DNA from 2 places in the Knoellia sp. AC549 genome. Region 1 is predicted to be linked to the other one. Evidence: riboswitches for the same ligand, from Rfam matches in the RefSeq annotation. Region 1 holds a riboswitch; the other holds the start of a gene.

What was found. Region 1 has a riboswitch for thiamine pyrophosphate ahead of ACZZ98_RS10335 (ECF transporter S component). Riboswitches for the same ligand answer to the same signal wherever they lie in the genome.
Region 2: another riboswitch for thiamine pyrophosphate. It lies ahead of thiC (phosphomethylpyrimidine synthase ThiC); the one in region 1 lies ahead of ACZZ98_RS10335 (ECF transporter S component).

The regions. Positions count from the first base shown of each region.
Region 1 is NZ_OZ409890.1:2,142,991-2,146,982, forward strand. Features, by position in the region: gene hutI (imidazolonepropionase) at 1-880, shown strand, start outside; gene ACZZ98_RS10325 (helix-turn-helix domain-containing protein) at 814-1,410, opposite strand; gene ACZZ98_RS10330 (DUF4235 domain-containing protein) at 1,598-1,867, opposite strand; TPP riboswitch at 1,962-2,066, shown strand; gene ACZZ98_RS10335 (ECF transporter S component) at 2,156-2,836, shown strand; gene ACZZ98_RS10340 (ATP-binding cassette domain-containing protein) at 2,838-3,992, shown strand, end outside.
Region 2 is NZ_OZ409890.1:1,415,883-1,419,874, forward strand. Features, by position in the region: gene ACZZ98_RS06805 (MFS transporter) at 1-874, opposite strand, end outside; gene thiC (phosphomethylpyrimidine synthase ThiC) at 871-2,553, opposite strand; TPP riboswitch at 2,640-2,747, opposite strand; gene thiD (bifunctional hydroxymethylpyrimidine kinase/phosphomethylpyrimidine kinase) at 2,861-3,661, shown strand; gene ACZZ98_RS06820 (ABC transporter substrate-binding protein) at 3,854-3,992, opposite strand, start outside.

The sequences.
Region 1 (3,992 bases):
CCGTGCTGCCTCCGACGACCGCCTGCGCGAGCTCGTGGCCGGCCGGGTCGCCGAGATGCGCGACCAGGGCACGACGACGGTCGAGATCAAGAGCGGCTACGGCCTGACCGTCGAGGACGAGGCTCGCTCGCTCCGCATCGCGAGCGAGTTCACAACCGAGACGACCTTCCTCGGGGCGCACGTCGTGCCACCGGAAGCGAGGGGCGAGCGGGCGGCATACCTCGAGCTCGTCATGGGACCGATGCTGCAGGCCTGCGCCCCCCACGCCAAGTGGGCCGACGTCTTCTGCGAGCCGAACTCACCCCACGCGTTCACGCAGGACGAGTCGCGAGCCGTCCTGACCGCGGCCCGTGAGGCGGGGCTGGAACTGCGGGTGCACGGCAACCAGCTCGGCCACGGGCCGGGCGTCCAGCTGGCCGTCGAGGTCGGAGCGGCGAGCGTCGACCACTGCACGTTCCTGTCCGACGCCGACGTCGAGGCGCTCGTCGGGGCGGCCGACACGACGGTGGCGACCCTGCTGCCGGGAGTGGAGTTCTCGACCCGCTCGCCCTATCCGGACGCGCGGGGCCTCATCGACGCCGGTGTGTCGGTCGCGCTGGCCACGGACTGCAACCCGGGCACCTGCTACTCGAGCTCGATGCCGTTCGTCATCGCCCTGGCCGTCCGCGAGATGGGGATGACTCCGAGCGAAGCCGTGTGGGCTGCGACCGCTGGGTCGGCAAAGGCGATGCGCCGCACCGACATCGGTCGGATCGCCCTGGGCGGACCCGCGGACCTCGCCGTGCTCGAGGCACCGAGCCACCTGCATCTCGCCTATCGCGCAGGCGTCCCCATCGCCCGTTCGGTCTTCGGGCCGAGAGGCATCCCCTCGTCGCCGTAGCCGTAGGCCGCCACTTCCGCGTGCGGCAGCACGTGGACGGGGGACCCGAGGAGGAGTCCGATGTGACCCGAGGCTGCGATCAGAGAGAGCCGGTCCACTTCCGGCGCCCTGACCCCGATGAGGACTCGGCAACCGGCAGCCTCTGTTCCGTCCGCGACCTCGCCGTAGAGGCGCGGATCGGTGGCCCCGGCCGAGGCGAGCACTGCGAGAACCTCGTCCAGCTGAGCGGTCAGCCTCTTCCCGATCGGTCCAGGCAAACGATCGCTGTGGCCGCTTTTCCCTGTGCCGGACACAGCGGGCGAGTCGGCCGCGTGACGCACACTCCACTCGAGCTCATAGCCGCACGCCGCGACGAGCCGCTCCAGAGCAGCGATCGTCGGCTGCTGCTGGCGGGCCTCGTACCGCGCGACGACGGTCTGGCTCACGCCTGCGCGCTCGGCCAGCTGCGCCTGGGTGAGGCCCTGCTGCCGCCGTGCTCGACGAAGGATCTCGCGCGCCGTCGTCGAGGCGGCGGCGGTGTCGGGCTTCATGAGGCCACCTTCGCCGGATCGCCGCTTTGTGGCGTCGAGTTGTCCACAGGGAGCTGTCCGGGGACTGCGACCGGGGATCCGGTATCGCTGTGCTGCTGGTCCATAACCCATTGGTGTTGGGCTGCGCACCTATTGGTTATCGACGCACGGGAACACCCACACCGTCGGGGTCCCGATCATGGGCGGCTCAGAGGCCGCCGGGGCGCACGGCGTCCGGCTTGTGGCCAGCAGACTTGGCGTAGATCCTGGCTGCCTTGCGGGTCACCACCGTCTTGGCGACACCGGCCGCGAGACCGGTGAGCGCGGCATACCCCAGGGCCGCCAGGAAGGGCGAGTCCGGGTCCTTGGGATTCGCCGAGAGGTCCTGACCGGCCCGCTCCCAGACCTTGTCGGCCACCTTGGTCGCGGCGATGCCGGCCAGGATCGCCGAGCCGGTTCCGAGGATCTTCCACACCATGCTGCCCACTAGGACTCCTTGAGTTTGCAGTGTCCGCCCGAAGCGGGCCTTCTCCCGTGCCACCCTGCCACAGCCCAGGGAGTAGGGTGGTCATCGTCAATGACAGGGGAGCGCACCAACGCGCTGAGAGTGCGGGCAACCGCAGACCCTCACACCTGATCCGGTTCGCACCGGCGTAGGGAGTCTGAGTTCTCAGGTGACCTCTGCGGCAGACGAGATGGATGCCGCCGAAGTGACTTCCCCGAGGTATCCATCGGCCCTGCGCCGGAGACCACGGGAGAAAATTTCATGGCTACACACACCACGGAGCCGGCGACGACCGACTCCTCGGGCACCACCTCGGGCGGCTTCCTGCGCGCCCGGAGCATCCTCGCGACCCGTCCCCTCCTCGGGTGGCGGACCGTCGACATCCTCACGATCGCCTTCCTGGGCGCCGCCCTCGGCATCGCGTTCTGGGGTTGGGGCGTGTTCTACAACGGCCCCCTGAGCGCCATCACCTTCGGGTTCGCACCCTTGGGTGGCCTCTTCGCCGGGCCCTGGTTCCTTGCCGGGGTCGTCGGCGGCCTCGTCGTGCGGCGACCCGGAGCCGCGCTCTTCTGCGAGGTCACCGCGGCGCTCGTCTCGATGGTCCCCGGCACTGAGTGGGGCGCGACCACGCTCGTGTCAGGCATCGTCCAGGGGCTCGGCACGGAGCTCGTCTTCGCCCTCCTCGGCTATCGCGCGTTCGGCATTGCCGCCGCCATGCTCGCGGGAGCGATGGCCGGCCCGTTCGCTGCCTTCTACGAGTCCTTCACCTGGATCCAGGACTGGTCCCTCGCGTGGAAGGTCTCCTACGCCGCGGTCCTCGCTCTCTCCGGTGCGGTGGTCGCCGGCGTCGGTGGGTGGTTGCTCACCCGGGCCCTGGCGGCGGCGGGGGCGCTCAACGCGTTCCCACCCGGCCAGGAGCACCGCGAGAACCGCGCTGTCTGACGTGGACCAGCCTGGCGCCGGTGCCCGTGGAGGGGCCGGCACCGTCGACGGCACTGCCCGCGTCAGGGGCGGCCACATCACCCTCGAGGGGGTGACGTGGCGCCCGTTCGGTCGGCGCGAACCGGTGCTGCGAGACGTCTCGTTCTCACTGGCCCCAGGGGAGCGCGTGCTCCTCGTCGGGCCCAGCGGTTCGGGCAAGTCGACGTTGCTGCGGGCTGTCGCCGGGCTGCTCGAGACCGCTGACGCCGGCGAGCTGTCGGGTTCCGTCGCCATCGACGGTCACGCACCCGGGGCGCGCGCCGGCGAGATCGGGCTCGTCCTCCAGGAGCCGGGTGCCGGGGTGGTCGCCTCCTCGGTCGGGCGCGACGTCGCCTTCGGTCTCGAGAACGTGGGTATGCCGCGTGCCGACATGCCGCCCGCCATCACTGCCGCTGTGGCCGCGGTGGGGCTGTCGATGCCCCTCGACACCCCGACCGGGGCTCTGTCGGGCGGGGAGACGCAGCGCCTGGCGCTGGCCGGCGCGTTGGCTCTTGCGCCGAGCGTCCTGCTCCTCGACGAACCCACGGCCATGCTCGATCCCGGCCACGCCGCCCAGGTGAGGGCGAGTGTGGAAGGTGCGCTGGCGGCATACCCGATCACGACGGTCGTGGTCGAGCACGTCCTCGGACCCTGGGTCGAGCTCGTCGACCGCATGCTCGTCCTCGACGGTGACGGGGTGCTCGTCGCAGACGGGCCCGTGGGGGACGTGCTCCTCAGCGAGCGGCAACGGCTGCTCGACATGGGCATCTGGGTTCCGGGCGCTCCGCCGCCAGCCCCCCTTGCGTCCGGCGCCGTGGTGGCAAGGCCGTCGAGCCGCCGGACGCAGGAGGTCGCCGCGACACCACTGAGCATCGACCGCACCACCCGGCTTCTCGACGGCTCGACCCGCACGCACACGGCTGCTCGGCTGGACCGCGACCTGGAGCCGACCGCCGGCACGGCCACCGCACTCGTCGGACCGAGCGGCTCGGGGAAGTCGACCGTGCTGCTGGGCTTCGCGGGGGCACTGAAGCCTGCCGAGGGTTCCATCGACGCGGCCGGTGCGCCGGTGTCCGAGCTCTCGACCCGCGAGCTCGCCGCCCACGTCGGCTGGGTCCCGCAGTGGTCGAGCTCGACG
Region 2 (3,992 bases), 730 kb from region 1:
CTTGGCAGACCGCCGCGACACCCATCACGACGCCGACGCGGCCGCCATCGAGTCCCAGGTCCCGGGCGAGCCGCCCGGCGAGCACGATGACGACCATGTTGGTCATGAGCCACAGCCCGGTCATGAGGCCGAACATCTGCCAGAACGCGCCGGCATACGCACCGCTGAGCACGCCTCGCAGGCCACGAGACCCGGACGGCTCGGTCACCTTGGCGACCTCGCGTTCGCGCACAGCCCCGGGGGCGTCGGCCACCCGTGACGAGTAGTACGCGAGGAGTGCCAGGCTTGCCGCCCCACCGACCACGAAGGTGAGCCTCCACCCCCATGCGCCGTAGGCCGGCAGTCCTAGCACCGCGATGAGCCCAGCCGTGGCGAAGGCGATGGTCGCCTGCGCGGCTGGCGCCATCGACATGATCAGCCCTGAGAAGAGGCCGCGGCGACGAGGCCTCGACCACTCCATGGCCAGGGGGATGGCCGAGGTGTACTCACCAGCGAGGAAGGCGCCCGCGACGAACCGCAGCGCGATGATGACGGTGATCGCCCAGACTCCGATGGACGCGTGACCGGGGACCGCGGCGATCGCAAAGCTGGTGGCCGACGTGCCGGCGATGGCGATCTTCGTCGTGGCCGTGCGGCCCAGCCGGTCGGAGATGCGACCGAAGACCATCGAGCCGACGGGACGCCCGAGCAGGGTGGCGACGATGACGAGGGCCCCGCCGGTCACGCCGGCGTGGGGTCCAGCCAGCGTTGCCAGTGCCGGTGCGAGCGCGACGACGGGGAGGAAGATGTTGAGCTGGTCGACGTAGTTGCCGATGACTCCGGCCCGCACCGCAGCCCGCCCCTCGGGAGGGAGCGTCGTCGCCGGTGTGCTCACCGGGCCACCCCGGCGCTCTCGTCCAGGTAGACACTGGACCCCAGCTCGACGAACTGGCGGGACTTCTCCGCCATCCCCTGCTCGACGACCGCTCGCTGTTCGGCCGCTGACCCGTAGGCATCACGAATGTCCTGGCTGATCCGCATCGAGCAGAACTTGGGGCCGCACATCGAGCAGAAGTGCGCGGTCTTCGCCGGCTCGGCCGGGAGGGTCTCGTCGTGGAACGCCATCGCCGTCTCGGGGTCGAGCGAGAGCGCGAACTGGTCGTGCCAACGGAACTCGAACCGTGCCTTGCTCAGCGCGTCGTCGCGCAGCCGCGCCCCCGGGTGTCCCTTGGCAAGGTCAGCGGCGTGAGCCGCGATCTTGTAGGTGATGACACCGGTCTTGACGTCGTCGCGGTTGGGCAGCCCCAAGTGCTCCTTGGGCGTGACGTAGCAGAGCATCGCCGTGCCGTACTGCGCGATCGTCGCCGCGCCGATGGCCGAGGTGATGTGGTCATAGCCCGGAGCGATGTCGGTGACGAGCGGCCCGAGCGTGTAGAACGGCGCCCCGTGGCACCAGTCCTGCTCGAGCTCGACGTTCTCACGCACGAGGTGCAGCGGCACGTGGCCGGGGCCCTCGACCATGACCTGCACGTCGAACTCCCAGGCGCGCTTCGTCAGCTCGCCCAGCGTCCGCAGCTCCGCCAGCTGCGCCTCGTCGTTGGCGTCCGCGATGGATCCGGGACGCAAGCCGTCGCCGAGGCTGAACGCCACGTCGTAGCGCGCAAAGATCTCGCACAGCTCGTCGAAGTGGGTGTAGAGGAACGACTCCTGGTGGTGGGCCAGGCACCAGCCGGCCATGATCGAGCCACCGCGCGAGACGATCCCGGTGACGCGGTTGGCGGTGAGCGGGACGAACGCGAGGCGCACGCCGGCGTGGATCGTCATGTAGTCGACGCCCTGCTCACACTGCTCGATGACGGTGTCCCGGAACACTTCCCACGTGAGGGAGGCTGCGTCGCCGTCCACCTTCTCGAGCGCCTGGTAGATGGGCACGGTCCCGATCGGCACCGGGCTGTTGCGGATGAGCCACTCGCGTGTGGTGTGGATGTCGTCACCGGTCGACAGGTCCATGACCGTGTCGGCGCCCCAGCGTGTCGCCCAGCTGAGCTTGTCGACCTCCTCGGCGATGGACGACGTCACGGCCGAGTTGCCGATGTTGGCGTTGATCTTCGTGAGGAACGCGCGACCGATGATCATCGGCTCGGACTCGGGGTGGTTGACGTTCGCCGGGATGATGGCGCGCCCTGCGGCCACCTCGTCACGCACGAGGCCGACGCTGCAGCCCTCACGAAGGGCCACGAAGCGCATCTCCGGCGTGATCTCACCCCGTCGGGCGTAGTGCAGCTGCGTCACGGTGGCGCCCTCGACGGACCGCAACGGCGGGCGAGAGGCACCGCGCCACTTCTGGCTGGCCTCACCGCGACGCATCGCCGACCGTCCGTCATCGGCGAGGTCACGGCCTCGACCGGCATACGTCTCGACGTCGCCCCGGGCGGTGATCCAGTCCGTGCGCTGCGGGTCCAGCCCGACCTCGGGATCAGCGCCCGGTCCGGCGGTCCGATAGACGAGGACGTCCCCGTTCGGGCTGCCGTCGGGACTGGGGTCCAGGCCGATGGCCGTGACCGGGACGGTGATGTCACCGTCGACGAGGACGCTCGCCCGGTGCTTCGGGTGGACCTCGGTCGGGGACTGCGATGAGGGACGGGACGGGACATGGGTACGCACTGGGCGGCTCCTCTTCCTTCGCCGGCATGATCCGGACAGGTTCAGACGGTCCGGACAGCAACAGTCCGATCTCAGCCCGTGCTCGGGCCCCCGTGGGGTGTGACCACCGTAGCGCCATGGTTGGGTTGGCGTCATGCCGACCTCTGCCAGGCCTGAGTGCACGAGCACGACAAAGGATGCGTATGCCGTTGCGAGACAGGGCGATTCACCACAGAACGTGGTTCTCTCGATCGCTGGAAGTGACCCCTCCGGAGGCGCTGGCATCCAGGCCGACCTCAAGACGTTCGCCGCCCAGGGCGCCTACGGCACGTGCGTCATCACGGCTCTGACGGCGCAGTCGACCACCGGCGTGACGGGTGTCCACCCCGTGCCCGCGGCCTTCGTCGCGGAGCAGCTCGGGACTCTCCTGGCCGACGTCAGGATCGACGCCGTGAAGATCGGGATGCTCGCCGACGCCGAGGTCGTCACGGCCGTGTCCGACGTGGTGCGCAGCCACCCGGCGCTCCGCGGCGTGCCGAAGGTCCTCGACCCCGTCATGGTCTCGACCGCAGGTTCACGACTGCTCGCCGACGACGCCGTCTCGGCCTTGCGAGCACTCATCCCCCATGTCGACGTCATCACCCCCAACATCCCCGAGGCCGCGGCCCTCCTCGGCGTCGACGAGGCCGAGGACCTCGACGCCCTGCGCGACCAGACCAAGCTGCTGCACGGTCTCGGAGCCGTCCGGGTGCTGCTCAAGGGCGGTCACTTTCCCGGCCCGCGCTCGGTCGATGCGTGGAGCGACTCCGAGACCGGGGAGGTCGTCGACCTCTCGGCCGCACGCATCGCCACCCGCAACACCCACGGCACGGGCTGCACCCTGAGCTCGGCGATCGCCGCCCTGCGACCCCGGCACGATGACTGGCTCTCAGCAGTGCGTGCAGCCAAGACCTACGTCACCGGCGCCATCCAGCACGCCGACGACCTCGACATCGGCCAGGGCCCCGGCCCCCTCAACCACGCCTGGCAGTACCGCTGAACGAGGAACGACCCGGACAGCTCGGGGCGTCCGGCGATTCCGGAATAGTGCCGTGCGCGCGTTTGCGACGAAGGAGCAACTGAGCGTGCGCAGCACTATTGCGGAATCGGCATTGTGCCGTGCATGCGTTTGCGACGAAGGAGCAACTGAGCGTGCACAGCACTATGTCGGAATCGGCCAACGACAGGGCGATCAGCCGAGGTTGTTGGACTTGAGGAACTCGGCGGCCACGTCCTTGGCGTCCTTCTTGTCCGTGACCGTCTGCTTGAGCAGCCCGGAGATGACCTCGGTCGTGAGGGCCTTCGAGACCGCGTTGAGGGCCGGAGCGAGC